DNA from 3 places in the Viridibacillus sp. NPDC096237 genome. Region 2 is predicted to be linked to each of the others. Evidence: riboswitches for the same ligand, from Rfam matches in the RefSeq annotation. Region 2 holds a riboswitch; each other region holds the start of a gene.
What was found. A riboswitch is a leader RNA that binds a small molecule or an ion and turns the genes downstream of it on or off. The one in region 2 is predicted to bind S-adenosylmethionine.

Region 1 (11,197 bases), on a different contig from region 2:
TTCTAGATAAGTTTCTGCAATGTATTTTGCACGTAATGGATCTCCAGGAAGTAGAACGATTTCTGCGATATCACCTTGTTTGGCATTAATATGAATACTCATTAGTATCACTCTTTTCATTAGTATAGTTATTCATCATATTTCTATAAAACAGCTATGATGCTACAAGCATTGTACCAAGAAAGTCTGACCTCTGACAAATGATATCTTAAATAAGTTTAAAAATTTATATTAATTAATTTACCCCATTGTTGCTTAATAATAACTTAAATTAGTTATATTTTAATTCGTATAAATACCAAAGTTCATCAAAAACACGTGCGCTCATTTCGTCATCTGCTTTTTCTTCGATGTATTTCGAAAGCATATGGAAATCTGTTGATTGTTTAGGAAAACCATGATCTTGAAAAGCTGCTTCTGCAAACGTAGCTTTCTCATCATGTTTTTCACCACCACGAAATGTTTGAACATAACTGTAGAACGAATGATTCATAAATATCTCCCTCCTAGTAGTTACTTAGTCATGATTTATTTTTCAAAAAGTATAGAATATTCTTTCATAAAGAAGTAAAATGAACAGTATTCAATAGAAATATGGAAAGTGGGTGACAGATTGGTAAAAAAATTCAAAATTAATGCGCAAAACGTAAGGGAAAGTAATGATCAAAGCCCTAATAAGTCATCAGTTTCAATGGCTTCATTTTTCAGAAAGAAAAAGAAGCAAAATAACATTGAAGTTCAAGGACCTATTCAATCAAACTTTTTCCAAATGATTCGCGGCCGCATCATTACTAACTTCTTGATACTCATCATTATTCTATCAGCAATGCTTGTTGTTTCCTATTCAAATATGTCTAACCTTCAAAACGAATTAAAGGTTTTTACAGGGAAGCATCTTGCAGAACAGATGAAAGTAAATAGTTTAGCTGCTGATATTGCGAAATTATCTAACTCTGAACAAAGTTATATTATAACGGGAAAAGATAATTTCCTAAGACAATATAGTCAGGATAAAAACCATATTGAATCCAATTTATTAGAACTTCAAAAAATATTCGCTGACCGAAAAGAAGAGTTAGATCGAATTACTTCCATCGACCAATTTTATAACAATTATATTCAGTATTCGAAACGATTGATTGACACTCGCCAAAATTCAGGTCTTGAAAACGCGCAAAAACTCGTTCTTGCTGGAAATGGCAAGACGGCCATGGGTTATATAGATGTGCATATTGAAATGATTAATGACATGCTAATAAAGAAAAGTAATGAACAAATCAAATCACTTGAAAAACAGACGGAAATTGCAATGATAATATTCTTAATTTTAACAATATCGTCTATTATTTTAACTATTGTAACGGGTACCATTTTGTTCCGTTCAATTAAACGTAACACATTAGCTATTAATAGATCTATTCTGGATATTGCTCAAGCAAACGGGGACTTGACTAAACGAGTAAAAGTAAAAACAAAAGATGAATTTGCTGAAATCGCCAATAGTACAAATGTGTTAATCACATCCATCTCTTCATTAGTCAAACGCGTGAGTACACTTGCTGAAAGTGTATCTGCTAGTGGGCAACAATTAATGGCTTCAGCCGATGAAAATTCGAATATTATCCAATCAATTGCCGATACAACAGGTGAAATCGCTGAAGGTAGCGAGCAAACGATGCTACGTATGAATAACGCCGTTCAAAAGATGAATTTGTTAGAAGAAGCTGCACGTTACTTAAGTACAGATGCTGAACATGTGAAAACAGCAACTGATCAAATGAAGATTGCTGCTGAACTTGGTGAAAAAAGCGTAGAACAGTCTTCAAAAGTGATGATGTTGATAGAAGAAACTATGGCTAATACAACAGAAACTGTTGAAGCACTAGGTAAAAAATCATCCGATATTACTTCCATTATTCGTACAATTACTGATATCTCAGAACTAACAAACTTACTGGCCCTTAATGCAGCCATCGAAGCAGCTCGTGCTGGTGAACATGGTAAAGGATTCGCTGTCGTAGCAGATGAGGTTCGAAAGCTAGCTGAGCAATCTCAAAAAGCCGCACTGGAAGTAACGGGGATCGTTTCATCAATTCAATCAGAAGTACAAGCTATTATCACACAAAATCATGATGGTGTACAAAATGTGATACACGGTGTTGAAGTGACAAATGAAACAAATGCTTCTTTAGATAAAATTATTAAACAAACAAACGATACTGTAGCGATTATTAACAAAATGGTCATTCAAATTGAGCAAACTTTAAGCTATAGCCAAGAAGTGGCTGCCTCCTTTATAGAAGTAAATCAGATTGCAGAAAATACAGCAATGAGCACAGAGCGTTCCGCAGCTTCTGCAGAAGAAGGCTCTGCATCAATGCAAGAAATTACAGCTTCAGCAGTTGAACTATCCAATCAAGCTGACGAATTACGAAAAGTGGTTGGGGAATTCAAAGTATAACTTTTTCACTAAATGACTTGCAATTTCTATTGAGATTGCAAGTTTTTTTATTCCGCTCATTAATTTATATGTATTAGAAATTCCTTCGTTCATAATGTTATTACCCCAATCCTCCCTTCTTAAGACAACATTTCATGTGATAACAATGATTACACTGGGATGTTAGTCGTATATAAAAAAATGGCAGGAGACATGACATCATCTCTCGTCCATTTACATATTAACAAATTCGGCATACGTTTTATTACCATGTACTTTGCAGCCATATAGATAACATTTTAAAACATAGTATGGCTCGAAATAAATTCTTGGGCGGTAGCCCTTCAAAATTCGTCCAATCAGTGTATTATATTTTTCTTTTGTATGTTGTAAGTCCATATTGGATTCTTCGAGATTTTCCTCTATCAACGCTTTATCTATTGCTCTTACACTACTTTTTACAATTTCATCAGCAGTTTCTGTTTTCATCTGGTCTATAATATCTGACGCTTCTTCTACTCTACCTAATTGAATAAGCGCATAAACATAATGTTCTACCCAATCATACGATCTAACAATTTCTCTCCATCCTATTTCAAACAAAGGAATTGCTTCTTCAAAGTAGTTAATTTGCGCATAAAGTTCAGCAACATTTACTTCACCCATATAATTTTCATCATCTGCATTAACTTTTTTAAGCGTATTAAGTACAGAATCGTAATCATCTAAATATAAGTAAGAAACCATTTCCGCATATTTTAAAAAATCGCCATCAGTTGCAGATTTTTTATAATGTTCTGCTGCTTTTTCAAAATTGTCCATGTTAAAATATGCTGCTGCTAAATTCCCATGAACTACTTCAGTATCTTCCATTTTTAAAGCATATTCTAAAATTCTGATTGCTGAAATATATTTTTCCATTCGCAAATAAATTTCACCTAGTAAAGCAAAAGGAAAATAATGTTTTGGTTGTTGTTCTATTGCTTCAGCTAAGAGCGGTAAAGCTTTGTAATATTCTTCAGCGTCTTTAATATAAAAACATGCTAAGTTATGGAGCGATTGTATATCTCTTTTTTCTATTACTGCTTGCTCTAGCATCATTTGAGCTTCTTCAAATTTAAATTCTTGTAATAACTGATTAACAGCTATGTCATTTAAATTCATCTCGTCACCTTCCAATTCAACTATGCAAATAATAGCATATTCATATAAAAATTGTACCACTTCTCAAAACTTATCAACTTTTCAAATTATACTTGTTTCATAAAAATGTTGATATTCTCATGTTTACATGGTAAAATTTCATTATTATCAACTTTCAAACAATTGAATATACTTACTTATCAAGAGAGATGGAGGGACTTGGCCCGACGATATCTCAGCAACCACCCTATTTGCGGCAAGGTGCTAATTCCAGTAGACGTAGTCTTGTAGATAAGGAGATTGACTTCATATTTTGAAGGCCCTCTTCCTTAGAGGGCCTTTTACTTTTTTAATAAAGGATGATGACATGATGACAAACAACCGTATTGAAACACGCCTAGTTCAGCTTGGTAATAACACTGATCAAAAAACGGGTGCTATTAACACACCGATTTACCTTTCGACAGCCTATAAACATGCGGGTCTTGGACAATCTACTGGCTACGATTATACACGGACAAAAAATCCGACACGCACTGTATTAGAGGAAGCTATAGCTAACTTAGAATCTGGAGACGCTGGCTTTGCCTGTAGTAGTGGGATGGCTGCTATTCAATTAGTATTGTCCCTTTTCAAATCAGGTGATGAGCTTATTTTACCTGAGGATATTTACGGTGGAACTTACCGTTTACTTGCTCAATACCATGAACAATATGCGATTAAACCTCATTATGCGAAATTCTCTTCAACTGAAGAAGTTGAGTCCTACATTAACGACAAAACGCGCGCCATTTTTATTGAGACTCCAACTAACCCTTTAATACAGGAATTTGATATTGAGCTATATGCAAAGCTTGCAAAAAAACATCATTTACTTCTGATTGTTGATAATACCTTCTTAACACCCTACTATCAACGTCCAATAGAGCTAGGTGCTGATATTGTTCTACATAGTGCAACTAAATACATCGGTGGCCATAATGATGTTCTGGCTGGGCTTGTCGTTAGTAAAGGTGAAGAGCTTAGCGAAAAACTATTCACAAATCATAATGCAGCAGGTGCAACACTTGCTCCATTCGACTCATGGTTACTGCTACGAGGATTAAAAACGTTACATCTTCGCATGAAACAACATACGGAAAATGCTAAGCAAATCGCGGCTTATCTAGAACAAGAACCTTTAGTAAAAGACGTTCTGTTTGCTGGTAAAGGCGGCATGATTTCTTTCCGTTTACAAAAAGGTGACTTAGTTGGTAAGTTTTTAGAAAGCTTGAAATTAATCGTCTTCGCTGAAAGCTTGGGCGGTGTGGAAAGCTTTATCACATATCCAACTACACAAACACATGCGGATATTCCAGAAGAAGAACGTATAGCTCGGGGTGTTGATGACTCTTTACTTCGCTTTTCTGTGGGTATTGAAGAAGCAGAAGATTTAATCGCCGATTTACAACAAGTTTTTTCTATCTTAGAAAAAGAGGTGTCATCATATGAGTTCAATTAATGAACAAATCGAAACAAGTTTAATCACCGCTTCTACTCGTGGTAATTACGAGCAAAAAACTGGTGCAGTAAATGTTCCAATATACTTATCATCTACATTTGATCAGGAACATTTCGATTCTTTTGGTCCGTATGATTATAGTCGTTCTGGCAATCCAACTCGTGATGCTTTAGAGAAGACAATTGCTGAACTTGAAGGTGGTACTCGTGGATTTGCATTCTCTTCAGGAATTGCAGCCATTGCTTCCGCCTTTATGATCTTAGAAGCCGGCGACCATATTGTTGTGACATCTGAAGTATACGGTGGAACATACCGTTTCGTAACACAAGTGTTAACAAAGTTTGGAATTGAACATACATTTGCTGATTTCTCTGAATTAGCATCAGTTGAAGCAGCTATACGTCCAAATACAAAGGTATTATATATAGAAACACCAGCTAATCCCCTTTTAGGTATTACTGATATAGAAAGTGTTGTGGCTATTGCAAAGGCAAATGGTGCTCTAACGTTTTTAGATAACACTTTTATGACACCTTTATATCAACGTCCATTAGATCTTGGTGTGGATGTTGTATTACACAGTGCAACTAAGTTTTTAGGGGGGCACAGTGATATTATCGCAGGGCTTGCAGTAACAAAAGACGTAGATCTTGGTAACAGAATCTACTTCATGCAAAACTCATTCGGTGCTATTTTAGGTGCGCAAGATTCCTTCTCTTTAATTCAAGGTATCAAAACGTTAAATGCCCGTTTAACACAATCAACAGCATCCGCATCAAAAATTGCAAATTATTTAGATGCTCATGAACTCGTAGAAGAGGTATATTTCCCAGGCTTAGAATCGCACCCAGGTCATGATATCCATACAAAACAAGCAAAAAATGCTGGTGCCGTATTATCATTTAAACTACCTAATCGTGAAATCACAAAAGCATTTGTTGAACATGTACAAATTCCAATTTTCGCTGTGAGCCTTGGTGGCGTAGAGTCCATCCTTTCCTATCCAGCTACAATGAGCCACGCCGCTATCCCTAAAGAAGAGCGTGAAAAACGTGGTATTACAGATGGACTTTTACGCTTCTCTGTTGGGCTTGAAAATGTTGATGATTTAATCGCAGATTTTGAGCAAGCTTTTGCTAAAGCGATAGAACTTACCGTTGTTGGCAATAAATAAATGATTGCATAAGCCGCTTCACTGAATTGGTGGGGTGGCTTTTTTCTATACTTTTTGAGAGCACTTACACAGATTTATTGATATTTAACCATAAAATTGGTAATTTTATACACCCCTTCCCCTTTCTTCTACATAAAAAAATAACAACCCACAAAAGTGGATTGCCATTAAAATATTTCATTCAAAATATTTTAAATATTCTCCGTAACCCTCTTCATAAAACTTGGCCTTTGGTACAAACTTCAATGCTGCAGAGTTGATACAATAACGTAATCCTGTTGGCTTTGGACCATCTGGGAAGACATGTCCTAAATGTGAATCAGCTTGTCCGCTACGTACTTCTGTGCGACGCATACCAAAGCTTGTGTCGAAGTTTTCTTGTATACTAGCACCTTCTACTGGTTTGCTAAAACTTGGCCAACCACAGCCTGCATTGAATTTGTCTTTTGAGTGGAATAATGGTTCGCCAGATACGATATCTACATATAGACCTTCTTCAAAATGACTGTCGTATTCGTTTTGGAAAGGCGGCTCAGTTCCATGCTCTTGCGTAACATGGTATTGCATCGGTGTTAATGTTTTTAACTTTTCTTCTTTGTTCATGATTTTGTCCCCCAATGCTGTTGTTGGAATGCAGTTCGCCCAGAGCCAACTGAATAGCGCTCGTAATGTGCTGGATTCTTCTTATAGTAGTGTTGATGATAAATTTCTGCTGGGTAGAACGGTTTTTCTGGTAGAATTTGTACAGCAATTGGAGCTTTGAATTTACCTGAGTCTTGTAATGCTTTTTTTGACGCTTCAGCTATTTTATGCTGTTCTACATCATGGTAGAAAATCGCGGTCATATAAGACTGTCCTCGGTCATAAAATTGACCACCTGCATCTGTTGGATCAATTAAAGTCCAGTATAGCTCGACTAACTTTTCATAAGGATAAATCGCTGGATCAAAAGTGATTTGTACAGCTTCAAAATGCCCTGTTGTTTCACTACAAACTTGTTCATAAGTCGGATTTTCAGTATGTCCACCAGTATAACCAGATATTACGGACTCGATGCCCTCTTGCTGATCAAATGGTTTTACCATACACCAAAAGCATCCACCTGCAAATGTTGCTACTGCCATATGCTATTCCTCCTATTCTTGAACGGGAACCGTTACTTCCAGTATAATCTTACCTTCTTTTAAATTAAATTCTTTTGCTTGCATGTGCGAACCTGAAAGTACTGATATCTCTGTTAAACCCATATATACTTCTTCTTTGTTTGGACGAATAACCATCCAAGAAGGTAAATCTACTGAGTCATTTAACAATTTTAATGCCGTACTTGGAGGGATGTTCAACATACCGACTTCTACATTTGTTTGTTTTAATAATAGATTGCCTTCTTCATCAATTATTGGGTCAAACTTCATCGTAATTGGTAACTCCATTCCAAAAACACTGAGCTCACTAACTAAAGAAACTTCTTCATTAATGTACATATGTACAGGGATGGACTTGGCTTTCATTGCGTCCTGAATGTACTTGTTTGCAATTGCTTCAAAATCCGCAGGTGTTGTTTGAACTAATAATTTACTACCTTCAGGCATTGTAGTTGTTTCAGGTATTGGCATATCAGTTGCCGGTTTCGTAATGAAGACAAACAATCCAATAATTACTGATAATATTAAAGTTGCTAAAAAGAAAAAAGCTATTTTCCACTTATTCACCGTCACATCACTCCTTGAAGTCCATTTCTCCATTTGTTAAATTTTTTAAACCGCAAGACTTTATTGTGCCAACTATGCGGTCTGTCATTTCATCGTAGCCTCTAGCATTAGGATGGAAAAAGTCCGTATGATAAACCATATTCTCGTTCGAATCGAATAAATCCTCTACATTTACAAAACATGCATTTTTATCTGCATCTGCAAAATCTTGAATATCTGTATTCCATTCATACATAATCGTATTTAAGTCCGATTTTTCCTTCGTAAAGATGGAAAGAGGATTATAAACGCTGATTAATATAATAGGTGCTGATTTATTTTGTTTTCGGATTAACTCCATAATTTTACCATAACGCTTTTGAAATTCGATACGTTCCGTATCAAATGCTTCTTTATTTAAATTCAACAAATCACGTCTAACAATTTTCATCAAGTCATTTCCACCCATAGTGAGTGTAATAAAGTCAGCTTTTTTTAATTGCTCGTCAATTTTACCGCTCTCAAGTTGTGCTAGGAGCTGATCAGTACGTCGACCTTTTTTTGCTGTATTTTCAACTTCGACGTATTTAACGCCTTCCCACCCAAGCATCTGATCCGATAATCTACCGACATAACCATGCTGATTTAGCTCATCACCAACACCTTCTGTCAAAGAATCGCCTAAAGCAACATAAACGATATCTTTTGGAATGACTTCTTGTGTTACTGGTGTTTTTACTTCCTTGCTGCAAGCACTTAATAAAAGAACTGCAAGCATGAAAATGATTAATTTCTTCAAGTTCCATTTCTTCCTTTCGTTAAGTACGTATAATGAAAGAAAGCAGGGAATGAAATCATCCCCTGCTCATCATATTAATCAGTATAGTACATAAAACCAATTGCGCCCGGGCCTGTATGTGTACTAATAATTGGTGAAGTATAGGCAAATTTCGTATCCATATAACCTGATTCTTCAAGTTGTTTTTTTAGTGGCTCTGCCATTGCTAATCCTTCAGCATGCGAAAGACCTACACCTTTAATAACTTTCCCTTGTGTATCTTCTTTAAACTGGTTAATTAAATATTTTACTACTTGTTTATGGCTTCGTACTTTTGCTACAGGATTGTATGCGCCACCTTCAAGAGAAGCTATCGGTTTAATATTAAGTAAAGAACCGATCATACCTGTCCCTTTACCAATACGGCCACCTTTAATTAAATTATCTAAAACGTCTACAACGACGTATAAATTCGTACTCTCACGAACTTTATTTAATCTTTCAACGATCTCTTCAACTGATTTTCCTTGTTCTGCTAATTGGCATGCTTCAAGTACTTGGAATCCTAAGCCAAATGAAGTAAAACGAGAATCAACAACTGTTACCTTTGAATCTGTCATACTTGCAGCAGCTTCTGCTGATTTTACAGTACCACTCATTCCGCCAGTCATCATGATAGCAATAATTTCGTTGCCACCTTTTCCTAGTTCATCAAATAATTCTTTAAATACACCTGCAGCAGGTTGAGAACTTTTTGGTAGTTCCTTTGCTTTACTCATTTTATCCAAAAATTCTATTGGCGTAATATCGACACCATCAGTATACGTTTGACCTTCAATATGTATTGATAGTGGAACGATATGTATTTCGTGTTTTTCAATTTCTTCTTTTGTTAAATCTGCTGTTGAATCCGTTACTATATGAATTCGTCTCACATTGACACATCCTTTGTTTCATTGTTCTTATTATAAAATTAAAGCAAGGTCATTGTAAACCGTTAGCTATTTATTCTATTTTACTAGTTTTTGTCACCCAATACACGTGACATTTGTCAGTTCAAATGTATACAAAGCCGCCGCATAATAGATATATAATTAACTTACCATTACAAGGAGGCAATTCATATGCAACAGGCTTTTGATTATAAAAACACGAAAGAAGAGATATGGAATGCCATAACACATGGCATCGCTTTCTTATTATGTATCCCAGCGCTTGTCTTACTAATTATGAAAGCAATTGATAAAGACTCCACTCTATATGTTGTTAGCTTCATCGTTTTTGGTGTTTCAATGCTAATTCTATTTTTAGCTTCAACTTTACTTCACAGCATGCCTGAAAAATATAAAAAATTCTTTGCTATATTAGACCACTCATCTATTTACATTTTAATCGCAGGTACATATACTCCATTCCTGTTGATTGCATTAAACGGGGCATTAGGATGGACTTTATTTGGCATCATTTGGGCGCTAGCATTACTTGGTATTCTTTTTAAATGCTTCTTTATTCACCGCTTTGAATTTGTATCAGTAATCTTCTACATTTTAATGGGTTGGCTTATCATTATCGCTATTAAACCATTATATGCACATATTACAGGTGCAGGTTTCTCACTTCTATTAAGTGGCGGAATTTTATATACGATTGGTGCATTCTTCTACGCATACCGCAAAATACCTTATAATCATGCGATCTGGCATTTATTTGTTATTGCTGGTAGTGCCATGATGTACTCATGCATCTTATTTTATGTCTAAATGACTTTTCAATTTGACGCTTACTTATCCCTTAGAAAAAATCTCAATCCAAATAAAAGGTTGCCACTAATTATTTTACAGTGGCAACCTTTTCATTTACTTATTTACGCTCATACACCAAATATGAAAACTTCAAGCCATCCTCTGTTTCATTCACTTCGGACTGTGAAACAATTTGCCATTCGCCCCCATATGACGGGAAGAATGTATCGCCTTCGTATTGCTTTTCAATCTTCGTAACATAAAGACGATCTGCCATAGGCAAAGTCATACGGAAAATTTGCTCCCCACCAATAATCATTATTTCCTCTGACTCTTTTTTAGCCTCAACTAATGCATCTTCTAAAGAATGTACAATGACAATACCTTCTTCAGCATACTTTTCATCACGAGTAATAACAATATTCGTACGTCCCGGAAGAGGCTTACCAATAGACTCGAACGTTTTGCGTCCCATAATCATCGGTTTCCCCATTGTTGTACGTTTAAAATAGGCTAGGTCTCCTGGTAAATGCCATGGCATTGCATTATTTAAGCCAATGACATTTTTTTCATCATGAGCAACGATCAATGAAATCATTTATTTACCCCCTTACACCGCAATTGGCGCTTTAATTCGTGGATAAGGATCGTAGCCATCAATCGCTAAATCCTCTATTTCATACTCAAAAATGGATTCTTTTTCTGTTTTTATAACAAACTGTGGCAAT
Region 2 (11,197 bases):
ATGTATTCGTCGTATATGCGAAAATAGATGGCGATAAATTTTCAGCATTCATAGTAGAACGCGAATACCCAGGTGTATCTGTCGGTGCTGAAGAGAAGAAAATGGGAATTAAATCTTCTTCAACTCGCACGCTAATTTTAGAAGACGCACAAGTGCCAGTCGAAAACTTACTTGGAGAAGTAGGTCGTGGTCACATCATTGCATTCAACATATTGAACATCGGTCGTTACAAGTTAGGTGTTGGTTCAATTGGTGCATCGAAACGTGCACTAGAATTAGCAATTTCGTATACAAACCAACGTCAACAATTTAAAACACCGATTTCATCTTTCAATTTAACAAAAGAGAAATTATCAACAATGGCTTCTAAGCTTTACGCTACTGAAAGTTTAATCTACCGTACAGTAGGATATTTTGAAGATCGTATGGGTCAATTAAGTGAAGAAGAACAAAAAGATGGTAAAGCAATTGCAGCTTCAATTGCAGAATATGCAATTGAATGTTCTATCAATAAGGTTTTTGGTTCAGAAACACTTGACTACATCGCCGATGAAGCGGTGCAATTACATGGTGGATATGGTTTCATGCAGGAGTATGAAGTAGAGCGCATTTATCGTGACTCACGTATTAACCGAATTTTCGAAGGAACAAACGAAATTAACCGCTTCATCATTCCAGGTACATTTTTGAAGAGAGCAATGAAAGGTGAGCTACCATTATTGCAACAAGCAACGAGCCTACAACAAGAATTATTAATGCTAATGCCTGAAGAAATCAGCGATGAACCATTAGCACAAGAAAAATATCTTGTAAAAAATGCGAAGAAAATTGCCTTATTAGCTGCCGGTCTTGCTGCACAAAAATATGGTCCAAAATTAGATGCTGAGCAAGAATTGCTAGTGAACATTGCGAATATCGCTAACCAATTATTTGCAATGGAGTCTACTGTATTACGTACAGAAAAAGCTATTGCTCGTGATGGATTAGATAAAGCAAGCCAAAAACTACTATACACTCAAATCTTCTGTCAGGAAGCATTTGAAGAAATCGAAAAAGAAGCAAAAGAAACAATCATTACAGCTGTAGACGGCGACAACGCTCGAATGATGCTTTCTGCTCTTCGTAAACTAACTCGTAATAACCCGTACAATGTTATTGCGAAAAAACGTGAAGCTTCAGTTAAACTTATTGAAGCAGAAAAATTTGTTGTCTAAAATAAGCTAGATGAAAATCCGAACACAAAATTGTGTTCGGATTTCTTGCTTGTAGGCTATACTCCCACTACAATAGAATTAAATAGTTTGGAAAAAGGAGCATGTATATGTCTATTTTATTGATTCAATATCCAAAATGTACAACTTGTCGTAAAGCAAAAGCATGGTTAGAAGAAAATGGGGTAAACTATACAGCGAAGCATATCGTTGAAGAAACACCTTCTAAAGAGGAATTAAAACAGTATTTAGATGCAAGTGGTTTACCGCTGAAGAAATTTTTTAATACTTCAGGAATAAAATATAGAGAGTTACAATTGAAAGATCGTCTTGCTGATATGTCGGAAGATGAGCAATTAGAATTGCTTGCTTCAGATGGTATGTTAATTAAGCGTCCGATTGTTACAGACGGTAAAAAAGTAACGTTAGGTTTTAAAGAATCAGACTTTGAAGAGACGTGGAAATAACACAGACATATGCTTGTTTTTACACTGGAAATATGTCAAACTTAAAGTGAATGTAATTACATATTTGGAGGGGTATTCATGAGCACACCAAAAGACTTACGCTATTCTGAAGAACATGAATGGGTAAAAACTGAAGACGGAAAAGTACGTATCGGTATTACACATTTCGCACAATCAGAACTAGGCGATATCGTTTTCGTTGAACTTCCACAAGTTGGAGATGAATTAGTAGCAGACGAGCCATTCGGCAGTGTAGAATCTGTAAAAACTGTATCTGAACTTTACGCACCGATTTCCGGTAAAGTAGTTGAAATTAACGAAGACCTAGAAGAGAGCCCAGAGTTCGTTAACGAATCTCCATATGAAAAAGCATGGATGGTTGTTGTTGAACCAGCAGATAACGCTCAAATTGATGCATTATTAACTGCTGAACAATACGAAGCAATTATCGAAGAATAAGATTCAAAAACGCCGTGCATTTGCTCGGCGTTTTTTTAAACTTAGTAAGCGGCAAAAAGTATTTGTTAGGAGGGTATATATGACTTTTAACAAGCTGATTATCGTAGAAGGGCGCCAAGATAAGTTGAAAATTGCGCCAATACTAGCAGAGGATATTCCGATAATATGTACGAATGGAACAGTTAGTGCAAGTCGATTAGAAGAGATCTTGGCACTCTATGATGATTACGAGATGTATGCATTTTTTGATGCTGACTCATCGGGTGATAAACTCCGTGCTCTTTTTAAGAGAGAGTTCCCAAATGCTCGTTATTTATACACCTCCTCTACTTATAAACAAGTAGAAGCTACTCCAAGAAGACATTTAGCTAGAATATTATTAGCTGCAAATTTTAAAGTTCATAAAGAATATCTTATAGTATAGGAATGACAAACATGGAAGAATGGTCACGTGAACAATGGGAAGAGATGATGAAAACCTCCTCTCTTGCGGCTTTTTATTTGTATACACCATTATGTGGTACATGTGCAGTTGCGTCGAAAATGATGGATGTTGTAAAGCATGTCGTAAGTGATATCCCGATTGGTAAAGCGAACTTAAATTATATACAAGATGTAGCATTTGATTATGAAATAGAAAGTGTCCCTTGCTTAATTATTTCAGAAAATGGTAAAATCCGCGATAAAATCTACGCATTTCAATCAGTACCTTATTTATTTGAGAAATTACAATTAAATGATTGACGTTAAAGTAATAGCGTGATAAAGTAGCAATCATAACTAATTAAATATTGTCGTTACTCTTATTTAGAGAGGTGGAGGGAAGTGCCCGATGAAGCCCGGCAACCGTCATATTTATATGGCACGGTGCCAAATCACACAAAGTATTTACTTTGGAAGATGAGAGAACGGTTTTACGTATATAGTATTGCGTTGAACCCTTCTGTTAATCTGCAGAAGGGTTTTTTAAATTTCAAAAAGATGCCATTAGAAAGTGCATACTTTTTAGTTTTAAAATAAAGGTGGTATGACAGTGATTAAGTTAGAAAATGTAATGAAAAAATATAAAACCGCTAACGGAGAGTTAACTGCTGTCAAAGATGTGAATTTATCTGTTGAAAACGGAGAAATATTCGGCATTATTGGATACAGTGGAGCGGGCAAGAGTACGCTCATTCGTTTATTAAATGGTTTGGAGCAACCGACATCCGGTAAAGTTGTTGTAAATGGCCAGGAAGTTTCATCGATTAAAGGAATTGCGTTACGTAATGCACGTCAAAAAATCAGTATGATCTTCCAACATTTCAATTTACTTTGGTCACGCACTGTAGAAGAAAATATAGCATTTCCATTAGAAATTGCAGGTTTATCTAAAGCTGAGAGTCAAAAGAAGGTATTAGAGCTTATTGAATTAGTTGGTTTAAAAGGAAGAGAGAAAGCATATCCTTCTCAACTATCAGGTGGTCAAAAGCAACGTGTTGGTATTGCAAGAGCATTAGCTAATAATCCAGAAGTATTGCTTTGTGATGAAGCGACTTCAGCGCTTGATCCTGAAACAACGGATTCAATTTTAGATTTACTAGTAGATATCAATGAAAAATTGGGTTTAACAATTGTGCTTATCACACATGAGATGCATGTAATTCGTAAAATTTGTCATCGTGTGGCTGTGATGGAAGCAGGACAAGTCGTAGAAAACGGTGATGTTCTAGAAGTATTCCAATCACCACAAGCAGATGTTACAAAACGCTTTGTATCTCAAATTACTGACACAAACGAGCGTAAAGAATCAATTGGACAAATTATTGAAAACTACCCATCAGGAACACTTGTGAAATTAACTTTTGTAGGCTCTTCAACTGGCCAGCCAGTTATTTCACATTTAAGTCGTGAACTTAATCTGGACTTGAATATTGTCCATGGGAATATTTCGCAAACGAAGAGTGGTCCATATGGTACGCTCATCGTACAGCTAGATGGTAATAAGGATAATGTACAAAAAGCAGTGACATATATGAATGAACATGGAGTAAAAACGGAGGTGATCGAAAATGCTTAATGATCTCTTTCCGAATGTAGATTGGGTGAAAATGTGGGAAGCAACAATAGAAACACTATATATGACAAGTGTTGCTACAGTTTTCACATTCGTAATTGGTTTAGCTTTAGGTATTTTGCTGTTTTTGACAAGCCCTCAACAATTATGGGCAAATAAATTAGTCAGTTGGTTAACAGGTTCGCTTGTGAATATTTTCCGCTCGATTCCTTTCATTATTTTAGTAATTTTATTAATTCCATTTACGAAGCTTTTACTAGGCTCAATTCGTGGTCCAAATGCAGCTTTACCGGCATTAATCATTGGAGCAGCTCCATTTTATGCGCGTATGGTTTTAATAGCGTTGAAAGAAATTGATAAAGGTGTCATTGAAGCGGCACGTTCAATGGGTGCAAAGACGTCTACAATTATCGGTAAGGTACTAATACCAGAATCTTTACCAGCTTTAGTTTCGGGTATTACTGTAACTGCTATTGCGCTTGTTGGTTACACAGCAATGGCAGGTGTTATTGGGGCAGGTGGTCTTGGGACCTTAGCGTTCTTGGACGGTTTCCAAAGAAGTCAAAGTGATGTAACGTTTGTTGCAACAATCCTCATACTAGTTGTCGTATTTGTTATTCAATTTATCGGCGACCTTATGACAACGAAAATAGATAAAAGATAATTGGGTTTAACGGTATAACCGATCATATATAACTAATCAGTTAAAAAGGAGAGTTAAGAACATGAAGAAACTTGTAGCAGGAATCCTAACGGGAGTACTGGCACTAAGCCTAGCAGCTTGTGGTAGTAAATCAGATGAGAAATTAAGAATTGGTGCAGCTAATGTACCGCATGCTAAAATTTTAGAAAAAGCAGCACCACTTCTTGAAAAAGAAGGTATTGATTTAGATATTCAAACATATCAAGACTTTGTTTTGCCGAACCAAGATCTAGAAAATGGCGATTTAGATGCGAATTATTTCCAACATATACCTTATTTAGACCTTGAAAATAAGAAGAAAAACTATGATTTCGTTAATGTTGGTGGAGTGCACATCGAACCAATTGGTATCTATTCTAAAAAATATAAAAAACTCGAAGATCTTCCGGAAGGAGCAACAATTCTTCTAAGTAACTCTGTAGCTGACCATGGACGTATGTTATCTTTACTTGAAGCGAAAGGCCTTATCACATTAAAAGAAGGCATAGATAAAACTGCAGCTGAAATTAAAGACGTTGCAAAGAACCCGAAAAACTTAAAATTTGATGCAAACACTGCACCTGAAATGCTTGTACAAATGTACAAAAATAACGAAGGTGACGCAGTATTAATTAACTCTAACTTCGCTATTGATGCAGGTATTAGCCCAGGAAAAGATGCAATTGCATTAGAAGATAAAAAATCTCAATACATTAATATAATTGCTGTTCGTAAAGAAGATGAGAACAACGAAAAGATTAAAAAACTAGTTAAAGTTCTTCATTCAAAAGAAATGCAAGACTATATATTAAAAGAATGGAATGGGGATATCGTTCCTGTTTCTGAATAAGAACTAACTGAAACACCCAAGCTGAATCTGCTTGGGTGTTTTTTATATACTTAAGGGATTCTATAGAATAAATAGTGTAAACCTCGTTATTACTTAATTATTACGTTTTAATTATAATTATCAGAAAATACTAAATCTTTTGGATTATTAATATACTATTCACTTTAATAAGTGGGTGTGATAAAGTGTGCTTATGCTTTTAGAAGAGACATATGTATTTATGAGGAGGACAATTTATGAAGATTAAGTTTGGTTTACTCCCGCAAATTATTGTAGCGATAATATTGGCGGCTTTACTTGGGACTATCATGCCGAAAGATGGCGTTAGAATATTTGCAACATTCAATGGCTTATTCGGGAATTTTTTAAACTTCGTCGTACCGTTATTAATCGTCGCGTTTATTGCACCTGGAATTGCACAATTAGGTAAAGGTTCAGGAAAGTTATTAGGATTAGCAACTTTCTTTGCGTACTTCTCTACTTTAATCGCTGGATTCTTTGCATTCTTCATAGCTTCAAATATTCTACCTAAGTTAATTTCAACTTCGGGTAGTGAGCAATTTGCTAACCCAGAGGAATCTTTGGCGAAAACATTCGTAGTAATTGATATGCCTCCATTGATGGGGGTTATGACGGCTTTATTACTAGCTTTCATCCTTGGTATCGGTATGGCAGCTATTAATAGTGAAGTTATGAAAAAATTCTTTGATGAATTTAATTTAATAATTGATAAAGTGATTTCGAAAATTATTATACCACTATTACCATTCCATATTTTTGGTATTTTCTTAAATATGACTTTTGCTGGTCAAGTAGCAAAAATCCTTTCAGTATTTGCACTAGTATTTTTATTAATCATTTTAATGCATATATGTATTTTAGTTTTACAATATGTAGTGGCAGGTGCCGTTAATAAAAAAAATCCGTTCTATCTATTAAAAACAATGGCACCTGCATACTTCACAGCTCTTGGAACACAGTCATCAGCTGCTACGATTCCGGTAACATTAAAGCAAGCACGTAAAGCAGGTGCTTCAGAACGAGTGACAGGATTTACAGTTCCGTTATTTGCAACAATTCACTTATCGGGTAGTACAATTACGCTAACAACATGTTCAATTGCCGTAATGATGTTAAATAATCATGCCTATACTTTAACTGAAATGATACCTTTCATCTTCATGTTAGGTGTAGTAATGGTTGCAGCACCTGGTGTACCGGGAGGGGCAGTAATGGCAGCTACAGGAATTCTTCAATCAATGTTAGGTTTTGATGAGACTATGGTTGCGTTAATGATTGCTTTATATCTTGCGCAAGATAGTTTTGGTACTGCAACAAACGTAACAGGTGACGGTGCACTTTCAATGATCGTTGACCGCTTTAGTATAAAGAGCAAGCATAGTTAGAAAATAAATAAGTTCTATAAAAAGGCCTTCGGAATAATGAGGGCACTGAAAAACTTATGTTTTTAAAATGTAATGTTCTTCAATAGTAAACACCGGCACTTTTCGTTCGATTTTGAACAGAAAGTGCTGGTGTTTTTTGTATTTCCCTTATTCTTCATTTAATAGCTTCAAGATACGTTTCAAATTCACCGCAAATAATGTTGTAGCTCCTTGGGGAACTCGAACATCTTGAGACCCCGCAGGAGTGTTAGCGACGAGGAGGCTCAAGGTTCGTCCCCAGGAAAGCGTCCGCCGGAACGGAAATTAACGGCATCGAAGAGAAAGCCATGGCTAAAATTTATTTTATGGACTTTTTCAGTGCCCTAGGAATAATTCTGAGGCCTTTTTGTTATTTAAATTGAGTTAACAATGAGAAGAAGTTATTAACAAAGCTTAAGAAAACTTGTTCAGAAGGAGCTAGATCACGATTAGTAGGTGCAATAATACCGACTGTTCTGGTGAATTCTGGTGATACTAGCGGTAACTTTACAGTTCGCCTAGGAGTGGAATCATAAAAGGCACTTTCAGGTAATAAGCTTATACCGATTCCTGCAGCTACTAAACCTTTTAAAGCATCCATATCTTCGCCTTCTGAAGTAATTTTTGGTGTGAAACCAACAGATTTACAAGCTTCAACAGCTACTTTATTAAGAATATAATCTTCGGGGAAAAGAACAAAATCTTCATTCCGTAGATCAGATAAATGAATGGATTCCTTTTGGGCTAAAGAATGAGTAGCGGGTAATAAGGCTGCAATATTCTCTGTAAATAAGATGGTCGTATCGATGGCATCGTCTTTTTGAGGAAGTGGGCCAAGGAACGCTAGGTTTAGTTCTCTGTTTTTCACTGCATTTATTAAATATCGGTAAGAGCCTTGGCGCAGATTGAATGATACATTCGGGTGCTCCTTTTTAAATGCTGAAATGACAGTTGGCAACAAGAAACTTGCTAAACTCGTAGGAAAGCCAATTTTAATCGTCCCTTTTTCAGGATCTAAGTATTCATCGATTTGTTTTTTTGCAAAATCGATTGCTTGTAAGGCAGCAATACTATGTTCAAGAAATGTTTTACCGATTGGTGTCAGTTTTACATTTCGTCCAACTCGTTCAAACAGTTTTGTACCGAGTTCTTCTTCTAAATTGGCTATTTGGCGACTTATAGCAGATTGGGCAATATGTAAATTTTCTGCAGCTTCCGAAATATGTTCGAGCTCCGCAACTGCAACGAAATAGCGTAATTGGCGTAGTTCCATCGTATGTCATCTCCCATTCATCTGTTTTTTAGATTAATAATATATAAATTATATATTGTTTATATCTATTTGAGAATCTAAAATAAATTTAAGTCACTTTTTAAGTGAAGAGGGAGGGATTACATGACTTTTCATCAACTACCAGCAGCACAGGGATTATACTCCCCACAATTCGAGCATGATGCCTGTGGTATTGGTTTATATGCTCATTTAAAAGGAAAAGCCACGCACGACATCGTTATGAAAGGTTTAGAAATGCTATGTCGTCTGGATCATCGCGCAGGGCGAGGCAGTGACGGCAAAACGGGTGATGGCGCTGGGTTAATGGTTCAAATTCCGGATGCATTTTTCAGAGCGATTTGTACAGAGTGGATTTTACCCGAACAGGGACGCTACGGTGTCGGTATGTTATTTTTCACTCAAGACGATACAGAACGACAAGATATAGAGAATAAGATGAATGAATTGATTGCTGAGGAAGGTCAAGAATTATTAGGCTGGAGGACAGTACCAATCAACATAGACCCTTTAAGTGACACTGCTAAGGAAACAGCGCCAGTTGTTCGCCAAGTGTTTATTAAAGCGACTAATGTCAGTGATTCCCTCGCCTTCGAGCGTAAGTTGTATCTAGTTCGTAAGCAAACAGAGCACTGGGCAACAAAAAATGACAAGAAGTTTTATTGTGCTAGTTTTTCGAGTCAAACAATGGTTTTCAAAGGATTGCTGACACCTCAAGAAGTGGATGAATTTTACGTGGATTTGCAAGATGAGCGATTTGCATCAGCATTTTCATTAGTTCACTCACGTTACAGTACGAACACATTCCCGAGCTGGGAGCGTGCACATCCGAATCGCTACATTATTCACAACGGGGAAATTAATACATTACGTGGCAATATTAACTGGATGAAAGCACGTGAACAGCAATTTGTTTCAGAAGCATTTGGGGATGATTTAGAGAAGCTTCTACCAATTGTTGAACAGAGCGGTAGTGATTCGTCAATGCTTGATAACGCTTTTGAGTTTTTCGTTTTAGCAGGGCGCACGCCGGCACATACGGCAATGATGATGATACCGGAACCATGGACTGAGAATCCACATATTTCAGAAGAGAAAAAAGCGTTTTATGCGTACCATAGCTGTTTAATGGAACCTTGGGATGGGCCAACAGCGATTTGCTTTACTGATGGTAAGCAAATAGGTGCGATTTTGGATCGTAACGGTTTACGACCAGCACGCTACTATGTCACAAAGGACGACTACATCATTTTCTCATCAGAAGTTGGTGTAGTTGATATAGAGGAAGAAAATATTGCTTACAAAGAACGTTTAAGCCCGGGGAAAATGTTGCTTGTTGATTTAGAACAAGGACGGATTATTTCAGATGAAGAGTTAAAATCAGATATGGCAGAGGAAAAGCCATACACACAATGGTTAGAAGAAAACCTTGTGACGGTGAAGACGACAGAAGATCAACCTGAGGACATGATGGATTTACTATTCCGTCAAAAGGTCAATGGTTACACTTACGAAGATATTCACAAATATATCGTACCAATGGTAGCTGAGGGGAAAGACCCCCTTGGCTCAATGGGGAACGATACACCGCTCGCGGTATTATCAGATCGCCCACAATCATTATTCAATTATTTTAAACAGCTTTTTGCACAAGTGACAAATCCACCGATAGATTCGATTCGTGAGCATATTGTGACGTCTACAATGACGGTTTTAGGGGCAGAAGGTGACTTGCTACATCCAACAGCAGAAAATAGCCGTCGTATTTTATTAGAAACACCGGTTCTTACGAACAGTCAACTGCAGCAATTAATAGTAAATGATGATGAAAATTTCAAAAGTGCATTATTACACCTTTATTTTTCAGAAGAATTAGAAAATGAATTGGCTAGATTGACAAAAGATGCGGATGCAGCGATTGCTAAAGGTGCTCAACTACTCGTGTTATCAGACCGGCTTTTACATGCTGAGACACCGACTATGCCAGTGCTACTAGCTGCTAGCTGTTTACATCAGTATTTAGTGAAAACGGGAAATCGTACAAAGGTGAGTATTATTGTAGAATCTGCTGAAGTACGTGAAGTGCATCACTTTGCAACTTTAATCGGCTACGGTGTAGATGCGATTAACCCCTATTTAGCATTTGCTTCAATTTATCAAGCAATAAAAGATGGTCATTTGACACAAACATATGATGAGGCTGTGAACAAATATACAAAAGCTATCGCAGATGGTGTTGTTAAAGTTATGTCTAAAATGGGGATTTCAACAGTACAAAGTTATCGTGGTGCACAAGTTTTTGAAGCTGTGGGTATTAGTAAAGATGTGATTGCAAAATATTTTACAGGAACAGCTTCTCAATTAAGCGGCATTGATTTAGAAACAATCGGTAAAGAGGCGCTTCGTAAGCATGCTGAAGCAGTACACTCTACTGAGCAATTGTTGCAATCGGGTAGTGATTTCCAATGGAGAAGCACAGGTGAGCACCACGCCTTTAATCCAAAAACAATTCATACATTGCAATGGGCTGCGCGTAAAGGGGATATCGGTCTGTACAGACAATATGCTGAAATGGCAAATGAAGAGCGAATTGGCTTCTTACGAAATTTATTTGCATTCAAAAAAGCACAGCGTCGTATTCCCCTAGAAGAAGTAGAATCTGTTGCATCAATCGTCAAACGTTTTAAAACAGGTGCCATGTCATTTGGGTCATTAAGTCAGGAAGCGCATGAAACGTTAGCAATCGCTATGAACAGA
Region 3 (11,197 bases), on a different contig from region 2:
GATCATTGAACTTAGTCACCCCCAATGAGCATAATAATTGGGATAATAACGAAAACGATGATGCTCGAAAAAATTAAACGTTTACGGGAGTAGTTGTTCGTTCGAGCTGTTGATTGTGCTTGCATAACGAAATTACGTCCTCACTTGTTACTGCAAAATCAAATAAATGACGCGACATTCGATGCGTTGCAGTTGTATAAAAATTATTTCCACTATAAAACAGTTTAGGCTCATCTTCAGAAACGACATTGCCATAAACATCGCACAACGGTCCGAATACTGAGCTGAAAACTCAATATCATGAGTTACCATTACAACGGCCACACGACGCTTTTTAAGCGCTTGTAGCACATCAGCTAAGATTTTCTTGGAATATGCATCGATGCCCTTTGTAAACACGTTTAGTAAGATTATTTTAGGGTTCAGTAACAATACTTTAGCTAAAGCAACTTTTTGTTGTTCTCCCCCGCTCAAATCATATGGATGACTGTCTAACAAATGTCCGATATTAAGCGTTTATATTTTAGTGAAATTCAGATTTTTTTCTTTTAAAATAGGCTTCTATTTAACTTGATTATTGATAGAGCCTTAAAATAAGACAAATACAACAAAACCCTACCTGTTATTAACAACTGGTAGGGTTTTTATAAAATTCCTATGGCATCAGACTTCGTAATCATCGCTTCCCTTCGTATGTTGATTAAATGCGTTTAACTGCTCTACTGTTAAGTTTCTCACGTAAAGATAATAATTCATCGACTCCATACCATAATTTTCACAAGCTAGACAATACGTTTCATATCCTTCTCTATACATCTCCATGTAATCACCCCTTGTTATATAACAATTTAATTAATTTTAATTACTATATAACAGATTGAGTTATCTGTCAATTATGTAAGTAAAAAAACACCAAACTTTAATTCTGAAAGTTTGGTGTCTCCATTTCAAATAATCAATGAGTTTGCCTTTACTTTGTTCTTAGTAGCAAGACTTATTACTACAAATGCTACTAAGGATAAAATAATTGGTATTGTGACTGTATGCATACCTAATACTCTTGGCATAAATTGATCAATGTAGATATAGGATGAGATTCCTATAATCATTGATGAAATTGCACCGTATTTGTTTCCTGTTTTCCAGTAGAGGCCAAATATAACAGGCCATAAGAATACAGATTCTAATCCACCGAAAGCAAATAAGTTCAGCCAAACAAGTAAATCAGGTGGACGAAGAGCTACTAGTACCACTGCTATACCAATAATTGTTGTTACATAGAAACTTGCCTTTTTAATCTGTACATCTGATGCAGTCGGTTTTATATAGTTTAAGTAAATATCTTTTACAACCGTTGAACTTACTAAAATAAGTAAAGCATTTACCGTCGACATGATTGCTGCCATTGGTGCAGCTAGAACAATTCCTGCTAAATAAGGTGGCAATACTTTTAACGTCAGTAAAGGCATCACTTTATCACCTATTTCTATTCCAGGTAATACAGGACGTGCTAGAACACCTATTAGATGCATCCCAAACATAACTGTAGCAAGTGCAATTGTGCCAATGATAATGGCTGAATGCATGCCTTTAGAGTTTTTATACGACATTGCACGAACTGCAATTTGTGGTAAACCAATAACTCCTATCCCAATGAGTATCCAAAATGTCGATACATATAATGGAGTTAAACTACGATCTGCACCATATGGAGATACAAGATTCGGATTTTCGACAACTAAATCACTCATAATATTCGTTATTCCACCACCAGCAATAACCGTCGCGACAAGTAAAATGATTGTCCCAATAACCATCACAGAGCCTTGTACTGCATCCGTTAAAGCAACTGCACGGAAACCTCCGATTATTACATAAATTAAAACTGCCCCAGCAAAGATAAACAAAGCTGTAGAATAGTTTAAACCCGTTAATGACTCGATTAACCGCGCCCCACCTATCCACTGAGCTGCCATGGAAGCAAAGAGGAACAATATGATACTGACTGCGGATACAATAACAACCGTTTTACTTTGATAGCGTTCCCTTAAAAAATCAATTAGCGTAATTGCCTGATACTTACGTGCAATTATTGCAAACTTTTTACCGAGAATCATTAGAACGAAATAACCTGCAGGTAACTGCGCCATCGCTAGAAGCACCCAGCCGAGGCCTGTATTATATGCTACACCTGGTCCACCGATAAAACTACCAGCACTACCGTAAGTCGCCATCATTGTCATTGCAAGCAGAAAGCCACCCATTTCACGCCCACCAAGGAAATACTCTTGTAAGAAAGAATTTGATTGCATAACTTGGCGATTCGCCCATATTCCTATCGCAAAAATAAGGACTAGAAAAACAATTAATGGAATAATCACTTGCCAATGTATCATTTGTGTTCACCCTCCTCATCGTCAAAAGGGACATCAGTGAAGAGGAACTTAATGACGAAAATTATAAGGATGACCATGAAAATAGTACCTGCAATACAGCTATAGAAAAACCATGCTGGAAAACCAAGCACATATGTATAAGAAGTAGGATCTCCTGAGCCCATTCCATAAGCAAAGCCAAACCAAATACTAAAATTGATGATAACAAGTATTACCCCAATGATCGCTTCACGATGCGCAATTTTATAACGCTTATCATTCATATAACAATCTCCTTTATGATAAATCACAACTTATAGAAAATAAGTTGCTTTTATAATAATACTTTTTCATTTAGAAAATTGAAAGTATAGAGTTTAGTTTACATAATATTATTATGTAAACTAAATATTATTGCGACACTTTTCCACTTAAATGACATTGGAGTTTAAATTATACATTACGGATGTTGATAATTTTTTTGATGGAGCGATTTAATCAAAAACTATAAAAAAAAGCACTCCAAAGTTAGAAAACTGACTTAGGAGTGCTCTGATACTTAAAGTACACTTAATTTATCATCTTTTAAATCACTAATGAACATGCAGCCTGGTCCATGTGTAATCATAATAGCAGGTTTACTTTCCATCGCTACTGCTTGAGGAGTAACGCCACAAGCCCAAAATACAGGAACCTCGTCTTCTTTGATCGTTACGACATCTCCGAAATCGGGATTAGTTACATCAGTAATGCCAATTTGCCTTGGATCTCCAATATGAACTGGTGCACCGTGTACAGCAGGGAAGCGAGAAGTAATCTGTACAGCACGAATTGCGTCAGCGTGTTTCATTGGGCGCATACTAACAACCATTGGACCTTCGAAAATACCTGCTTTTTCGCAAGGAATATTCGTTTTGTACATTGGTACATTACAGCCTTCTTCAATATGCCTTACTGGAATACCACTTGCAAGGAGTGGAGTTTCAAAAGTAAAGCTACATCCTAATAGGAAACATACCATATCATCTTCCCAGTAATCCGTAATATCTGTTACTTCTTCAGTAAAAATACCATCGCGATAAATGCGATATTTTGGTATATCTTTGCGAATATCTGCACCATTAGCAATAGAATTCGGTGTAAATGATCCAATATCTGACACATCCACTAACGGACAAGATTTTGGATTGCGTTGACAGAATAACAAGAAATCATACGCGTAAACTTTCTTTAAGATGACTAAGTTTGCTTGAGTATAGCCTTTAGCCATTCCTGCGGTTGGTCCAGTCAATTCACCGTTACGAATTAATTCTCGAATAGCAGCTGGAGTCATCTTATCGAATTGTGTCATATTAGTCGCCTCTTTCCCTATTAGTTAAATAGTTTTGGTAACTCGACAATAAGTGTACGAACGCTAAGTACACCCATAACTACTACAACAAAAATACCAGGTATTGTTAACCACATTGGATGTTTGTAATTACCAACAACATCTTTTTTATATGCTGCAATTAATAAAGTACCAAGTGCAAGAGGTAGGATTATTGCATTAATCGCTCCTACTAAAATAAGAATATTAACAGGTTTACCGACGAACGCAAAAGTAATAGTCGATACAATGATAAAGGCGATAATAACCCAGTTATGATATTTTTCAATCAATGGGTGGAATGAACGAATAAATGATACAGATGTATATGCTGCACCGACTACAGAAGTAATTGCAGCAGCCCACATAATAACACCAAACATACGGTAACCGATTTCACCTGCAGCTAATTTAAAGACAGAGGCTGGTGGGTTAGCAGGATCAATTGATAAACCTTGGTGCACTACACCTAATACAGCTAAAAACAGTGCCACACGCATAATACCAGTAGCAGCAATACCTGTTACAGAACTCTTTGTTACATCTGGTAAAGAATCTACACCTTTAACTCCAGCGTCTAGTAAGCGGTGTCCGCCAGCGAAAACAATATATCCACCAACTGTTCCACCAACTAAAGTTACAATTGAAAGGATGTCAATTTTTTCCGGAATAAATGTGTTAGCTAAAGCATCACCAACTGGAGGAGATGTTGTAAAAGCAACGTACATCATAAGTAAAATCATGACAAAGCCAGCCACTTGTGCAACTTTGTCCATCGCTTTACCTGCTTCTTTAACAAGGAATATGAAAATTGCAAAAACTGCACTTATAACAGCGCCCGTAATCGGGTCTAAACCGAGCATAGCATTTAATCCTAGACCTGCTCCTGCGACGTTCCCGATATTAAAAGCAAGACCGCCAATAACAATCATGATTGCTAATACAAGACCTAAACCAGGAAGGACTTTATTGGCAATCTCTTGTCCACGTAAGCCAGATACTGCGATGATACGCCAAACATTCATTTGAGCGAAAACATCTAAAATAAGTGAAACTAAAATAACAAAGGCAAAACTAGCGCCTAATTGTTGTGTAAAGACCGTCGTTTGTGTTAAAAACCCTGGTCCAATCGATGATGTTGCCATTAGGAAGGCAGCTCCTAGTAAGACACTACGCCCTACTTTCTTTCTACCTTGCCCTTGATCTAAGCTAAGCTTTGTCATATGAAAACCCCTTTTTATATGTGAAATGCTTGAACGTTAATGTTATTTTTCTCCAATGTGTTTTGAATATATTTTGCAAATTCAAGAGCATGTACTCCATCCCCATGGATACAAACAGTGTCTGCTAGTAATAATACTTTCGTTTGTTGTTGAGACTGAATATAGCCTTCTTTAACCATCGCTACTACTTGATTCACAGCCTGTTCCTCATCTGTCACTAAAGCATCTGATTGCGTACGTGAAGTAAGTGAACCATCAGCTTGATATGTGCGGTCAGCAAATACTTCATGTGCTGTTTGAAGTCCTAATTTTTCTCCTGCTTTCGTTAACTCACTTCCAGCTAATCCGAATAACACAAGATTTGGTGAAACATCATAGACTGCTTGAGCAATTGCTTCTGATAACGCTTGGTCTTTTGCGGCCATATTGTATAATGCACCGTGTGGTTTTACATGTTGCATTTTTTCTCCACATGTAGTTAAAAAACCTTGTAATGCACCAATCTGATATACGACCATGTCATAGCCTTCTTGCGGAGTAATCTGCATTGGGCGACGTCCAAAACCATTTAAATCTGGTAAACCTGGATGAGCGCCAATTTTTACTCCTTTGGCAATAGCCATTTTAACCGTTTCTCTCATAACCGTAGGATCTCCAGCATGGAAACCGCACGCTACATTAGCTGAAGTTATATAATTTAAAATATCTTCTTGTTCCCCTAGTTTGTATCGACCAAAACTTTCACCTAAATCGCAATTCAAGTCCACTCGAAACATTTTCTCAGCTCCTTAATTTTTTAGTTGCGTAATGTCAGTTTTTCTAACACAAAACATATACTACCACTAAATTATTATTCTGAAAACATTTACTTTTCAACTTTCTCACAATAATGAAATATCAAATGTAAATATCTTACTTGTCATTTACTATTCTATATCTATAATGATTATAATGTTTAAAACACAAAATAAGGGGTTGTAATTTATGGGAGAAGAATTTAAACATGTAAAATTTAAACCTTTAGGAGATTCAGCAGTAATGGTTCAGATCGGGAATACAATAAATCCATCGAACTGTACTATCTTACAAAATTTAGCATCAATGCTTGAAGAACAGCCGTTTGTTGGTTTTATAGAAGCTGTTCCAGCATACACAAATATTACAATTTACTATAATCCATATACCCTTTTTAAGGTGTCCAAAAATGTAACATCATTTGGCTTTGTATGTCAGTATGTGCAACAGCTTATTACGCAAATGACAACAGTTCAACAAACTTCTCAGAGAGTTGTTGAAATACCAGTTGTTTATGGTGGTGAATATGGTCCTGATTTAGAATATGTGGCCAAAGTCAACGGCCTAACTAAGGATGAAGTCATTCAATTACATAGTGCTAATGAGTGTCTTGTTTATATGCTAGGTTTTGCACCAGGATTTGCTTTTATGGGAGGCATGAACGAAGCTATAGCAACACCTCGAAAAGAAACACCTAGACTTGCTATTCCGGCACTTTCAGTTGGGATTGCAGGCAAACAAACAGGAATTTACCCATTTGAAACACCTGGTGGTTGGCAGATTATTGGCCGTACGCCACTCGATTTATTTTTACCAAATGAAACACCTCCTTCCCTTTTGCAAGCAGGTGATTGTATTCGCTTTAAACCAATTTCTGAAAAAGAATACAAACAATTAAAGGAGGCAAGATCATGACAGTTACAGTTATTAAACCAGGGCTATTAACTACCATTCAAGATTTAGGGCGATTTGGTTCACAAAAATATGGGGTCATCGTGAGTGGCGCAATGGATGCTTATTCCTTAAGAATTGCGAATATTCTTGTAGGGAATTTAGAAGGTGAAGCTGTGCTTGAAATCTCACTGTTTGGGACCATATTACAATTTAATGAGGATCATCTCATTGCGCTTACAGGTGGGGATCTAACAGCTACCATTAACAATGAAGCAGTACCACTTTGGCGTCCATTTATCGTGAAAAAAGGAGACGTATTAAAGTTTAAACGAGCTCAAAAAGGTTGTCGCGCTTATGTAAGCTTTGCTGGAGGGATTCAAGTTCCTACTATCATGAATAGTAAAAGTACATATTTAAAAGCTGGCATGGGTGGATTTGAAGGTAGAGCATTACAAAAGCTGGATGAAGTAAATATCGGACCTTATACTAAAAAAAATAAAGAAATACATCAATATGCAATTCAACTGGTAGGTCCTACTTCATGGTCTGTTAATTACAACGAATTAATCTCATTAAAACAACAGCAAACAATTCGTGTAATGCAAGGAACTGAGTGGGGTTGTTTTACCGCTGAAAGTCAGTATTGCTTAACTAACAATCAGTATACTCTTTCTACAGAGGCTGATCGAATGGGCTATCGCTTTGAGGGACCGGCGTTATCTTTGACAAAGAAATTCGAATTATTATCAGAGGCTGTGACATTTGGAACAGTGCAAATCCCGCCTAGTGGTAAACCAATCATTTTAATGGCTGACCGTCAAACGACTGGTGGTTATCCGAAAATGATACAAGTCATCACAGCTGATTTAGCAAGTCTTGCACAGTTACAAACAGGTGCTAAAATTCGATTCGAACTCGTAACATTAGAAGAAGCTCAACAAGCATTAATTGATAAAGAGCAAAAACTCAAAAACATTACAACAGCGGTTCGCTTATCATCAAACATTTAATAATAATAAAGGAGCGAGCAATAGACTAAACGAGTTACTATTTAGGCGAAGAGAAAGAGCATGTTTTGAAAAAAAAATTCAAAACATGCTCTTTTTGTATTTTATCGTTTCTATCTGTTAAAAGAATGCTCAATCAGTATACTTATAATTCTAATGTCATAAACACGCTATTTGAATCCTCAATAGAATTCGAAAATGACTTACAGTATTGAAACCCAATTTTAGAATATAGCCTCTTAGCAGGTTCAAAAGCCTCCATTGAACCTGTTTCTAAACTTAATCGCGTATAACCACGATTCCTAGCTTCTTCAATGATATGTTCAAGAATGTATCTTGCAACACCTTTTCTTAAATGTAATGAAGAAGTACGCATTGATTTTAATTCACCATGGTGAGCATTAAGTTCTTTTAATGCACCTCATCCAACTAATGTATCTTGTTCCCAAGCACTCCAGAATGTGATTTCTGATTTTTTCAATTCCTCAAGATTTAAGGCATGTATTCTTTCCGGAGGAGAATTTTGTACCATACATTGAAGGTGCTCATTCAATAACTCCGCTACTTCAATTCCATTCAAATCATCAATTTTAATAACCAAAAGGATCACGACTTAGATTCTATTATTCAGTTGCGTCTATACTATGACGGCCGGAGCCAACGGTATCTAGCATAAATTACTTCTTACTATGCCGTTTCAGACGAGTGGGTACAAATTATTTAAGGTAGAATAGCAAATGATCGAACTGGGAAGCCAGAAGCCTTCTCAGGTTTTGGTACGATGTTAAAAATGATAGCCCCTTTTGGAGGTAGCAGGTCTAGATTAGTGAGCAACTCTACTTGATAAGTATCTTGTTCCAATACATATAGTTCACCAAGTAAAGCATTGTTTTGACGATATAATACACTAGAATCCGTATCAAATGTTTCATGTCCTACCGCTTTAATATGACGCTCCTCAAATAAGAATTTCAATGCATCTACTGACCATCCTGGCGCATGTGGATTACCCTCAGCATCAAAGTTATTAAATGCTTCAATATCAGGCCAACGTTTGCTCCAATCTGTGCGGAGTGCAACAAATGTATCTGCCTCAATTTCACCGTATTCAGCCTCAAATTTTAAAATATCTTGAACTGAAAACGTGAAATCATGATTTTCGGCTACATCTTTAGAATGATCTATTACAACGAGCGGCAATGCAAGTTCTTTTAACTCCAATTCTTCTAAATAGCGAGCATCACGGACAAAGTGAATAGGTGCATCTAAATGTGTACCGTACTGACCAGCAAAGGCAAAGTTTTGAGTAAAAAAGCCATCATCATGTGAAAATAGCGTTGTCTTTTCTAACCCTTTAAATGCATTAAATCGTGGTGTATCTGCTCCAAAAGTATGTGTTAAATCGATCCATTTCTTTTCTTTTAACGTTTTTAGTGCATTGATTAATTCTGTTGACATATCCATCACCTCATCATTTTTTTGAACAAAAAACCTCTTCTCGATAAGAAGAGGTTGATGATACGTCCATGCACTCTTCTTATCTTCAAGCATACGCTTCTGGAATTAGCACGGTACAGCGTCCGTTGCTGAGATTTCACAGGGCCAGTCCCTCCACCTCTCTGGATAAGAAAAAAGTTATTTTGTTGTTTCTAAATTTACAACTTTCGAAATCTATTGTCAATATAAAATTTCGAAAATTCTTTTAAGTATATGATTCTTACTAGCAATTATGATAGCTTTTCATTACAAAAAAACAACTTTAAGCTCCGTTTTTAGCCTTGTTTGATCCCAAATGCTATTCATCTACCATCAATATCTTCGATAACAAACTCTTTATTGTTGTAATCGGTATCACTTAATGAGCGATCTATTTTCACACTAGAGTTAATGAATTCCTCTTGAAGCATTGCATGATTGTTTGTTATAAAGTACGCATCATACCCATAACCATATAAAACTTAATTTGGTATAACTTCTTGTCCATTTGACTACGTACGGGATATATCGGCCGTTGGGAAGATGCTGTGAGACATTAATAACATATTATCCATGTAATCTCTCCTTCATAAATTACTTCATTTATTTTTTGATTTATTGTGTCCACATCTATCAGCTTATAAAAAGTACTTAAATGATAGAATTGTCAGATAAAATAAATGTGCGAATTTATCAATAATATTCTAGTTGATGTTGTATATTTACTCTTTTATGTGTTTATTCAATAGAATGCTACTATTGGTTGCATTGACCGCCGTCTGAATTGTTCATATAATTTAGAACATTAACTCACTTGAGATTGGAGATTTGTCGTATGAAAGATTTTTTTAACAAGTTATTAACTGGTATGAGTATGGGAATTGTAGTATCCCTCATTCCAAATGCTTTAGTGGGTGAAATATTAAAATTGATCATTCCATATTTTCCGATATTACAACATATTTTAGATATATCTGTACTCGTTATGAGCATGTTACCTGTCATTATCGGTGTAACTGTAGGTCTGTCATTTAAATTAACGCCAATTCAGACTGCTAGTATTGGTCTTGCTTCGATTGTAGGTAGCGGAGTAGTGCAAATATCAACTGACGGCGTTATGACACTGAATGGTATAGGCGTTGTGATAAATACAGGAATTACAGCAGGATTAGCTGTGTTATTTGTTAAATACGTAGGTACACGTTTAAAGGACTACACGATTTTACTACTACCAGCATTAACAATTTTCATCCCTGGGTTATTAGGCACTATTATTTTACCTTTTGTTCGTAATGGGTCAGGATATGTTGGTGTTATTATTAATAATATTACACATTTACAACCCGTGATAATGGGCTCAACCATTGCTGTAATCTTTAGTATTTTAATTTTATCACCATTATCGACAATCGGAGTTGCAACTGTTATTATGCTCTCAGGTATCGGTGCTGGTGCTGCCAATCTTGGTGTTGTAGCTTCTGGTGTAGGAATGTGTATTGCAAGCTATAAAGCAAACTCTTTAGGCACTGCTCTTGCCCACGTAATGGGTTCTCCAAAGATTCAAATGCGCAACTTTTTTATGAAGCCTAAAATTGCCTTACCGATGATGATTACAGCAGCTATCCTTGGTGGCTTAGCAGGTATTGTAGAGGTCGCTGGAACCCCTATCAGTGCAGGATTCGGCCTTGCTGGCTTAGTTGGCCCTCTGAATTATATAAACCTAGCTACTGGCGGTTGGAATCTATTCAATATTACTGTTATGTTAAGTATGTTCTTCATATTGCCGATTGTATTAAATGTTATGTTCCTTCGACTGTTTGAACATAAATTTAAACTTATTAAATCAGATGATTATAAAGTTCACTTCGAATAAAAGTAGTTCAAAAAGGTCAAAAAATGATTGAGTAGATAGAAAAGTAGAAGGTAGTATTTTATTGGTTTGGAGTAGCGTACGCTCGCCTGCGGAAAATGAACGATAAGCCTCGGAAAATCTGATCTATCCTGTATAAAAATAAAGACTGTAGAAAACTCGTTTTTTTCGAGTTTGTCTACAGTCTG

Region 1: another riboswitch for S-adenosylmethionine. It lies ahead of ACQKMD_RS12390 (methionine biosynthesis PLP-dependent protein); the one in region 2 lies ahead of ACQKMD_RS08810 (methionine ABC transporter ATP-binding protein).
Region 3: another riboswitch for S-adenosylmethionine. It lies ahead of ACQKMD_RS07860 (cyclase family protein); the one in region 2 lies ahead of ACQKMD_RS08810 (methionine ABC transporter ATP-binding protein).

The regions. Positions count from the first base shown of each region.
Region 1 covers NZ_JBNNTI010000020.1:37,272-48,468, forward strand. Annotated here, with positions in the region: gene deoD (purine-nucleoside phosphorylase) at 1-102, opposite strand, end outside; gene ACQKMD_RS12375 (YozE family protein) at 272-493, opposite strand; gene ACQKMD_RS12380 (methyl-accepting chemotaxis protein) at 614-2,461, shown strand; gene ACQKMD_RS12385 (tetratricopeptide repeat protein) at 2,675-3,604, opposite strand; SAM riboswitch class I at 3,778-3,881, shown strand; gene ACQKMD_RS12390 (methionine biosynthesis PLP-dependent protein) at 3,954-5,084, shown strand; gene ACQKMD_RS12395 (aminotransferase class V-fold PLP-dependent enzyme) at 5,080-6,258, shown strand; gene msrB (peptide-methionine (R)-S-oxide reductase MsrB) at 6,436-6,861, opposite strand; gene msrA (peptide-methionine (S)-S-oxide reductase MsrA) at 6,858-7,382, opposite strand; gene ACQKMD_RS12410 (YpmS family protein) at 7,395-7,970, opposite strand; gene ACQKMD_RS12415 (GDSL-type esterase/lipase family protein) at 7,978-8,748, opposite strand; gene ACQKMD_RS12420 (DegV family protein) at 8,823-9,662, opposite strand; gene trhA (PAQR family membrane homeostasis protein TrhA) at 9,852-10,487, shown strand; gene ACQKMD_RS12430 (dihydrofolate reductase) at 10,588-11,067, opposite strand; gene ACQKMD_RS12435 (thymidylate synthase) at 11,080-11,197, opposite strand, start outside.
Region 2 covers NZ_JBNNTI010000011.1:55,539-66,735, reverse strand. Annotated here, with positions in the region: gene ACQKMD_RS08835 (acyl-CoA dehydrogenase family protein) at 1-1,214, shown strand, start outside; gene ACQKMD_RS08830 (arsenate reductase family protein) at 1,322-1,678, shown strand; gene gcvH (glycine cleavage system protein GcvH) at 1,757-2,137, shown strand; gene ACQKMD_RS08820 (hypothetical protein) at 2,217-2,561, shown strand; gene ACQKMD_RS08815 (thioredoxin family protein) at 2,573-2,881, shown strand; SAM riboswitch class I at 2,938-3,044, shown strand; gene ACQKMD_RS08810 (methionine ABC transporter ATP-binding protein) at 3,171-4,196, shown strand; gene ACQKMD_RS08805 (methionine ABC transporter permease) at 4,189-4,857, shown strand; gene ACQKMD_RS08800 (MetQ/NlpA family ABC transporter substrate-binding protein) at 4,919-5,725, shown strand; gene ACQKMD_RS08795 (dicarboxylate/amino acid:cation symporter) at 5,962-7,131, shown strand; gene ACQKMD_RS08790 (LysR family transcriptional regulator) at 7,520-8,422, opposite strand; gene gltB (glutamate synthase large subunit) at 8,546-11,197, shown strand, end outside.
Region 3 covers NZ_JBNNTI010000009.1:82,305-93,501, forward strand. Annotated here, with positions in the region: gene ACQKMD_RS07810 (ATP-binding cassette domain-containing protein) at 148-498, opposite strand; gene ACQKMD_RS07815 (transcriptional regulator) at 664-822, opposite strand; gene panF (sodium/pantothenate symporter) at 948-2,393, opposite strand; gene ACQKMD_RS07825 (YhdT family protein) at 2,393-2,659, opposite strand; gene ACQKMD_RS07830 (putative hydro-lyase) at 2,935-3,726, opposite strand; gene ACQKMD_RS07835 (NRAMP family divalent metal transporter) at 3,747-4,967, opposite strand; gene ACQKMD_RS07840 (LamB/YcsF family protein) at 4,982-5,743, opposite strand; gene pxpB (5-oxoprolinase subunit PxpB) at 5,952-6,677, shown strand; gene ACQKMD_RS07850 (biotin-dependent carboxyltransferase family protein) at 6,674-7,666, shown strand; partial or broken gene ACQKMD_RS07855 (GNAT family N-acetyltransferase) at 7,809-8,264, opposite strand; gene ACQKMD_RS07860 (cyclase family protein) at 8,384-9,121, opposite strand; SAM riboswitch class I at 9,198-9,293, opposite strand; gene ACQKMD_RS07865 (PTS transporter subunit IIC) at 9,975-11,012, shown strand.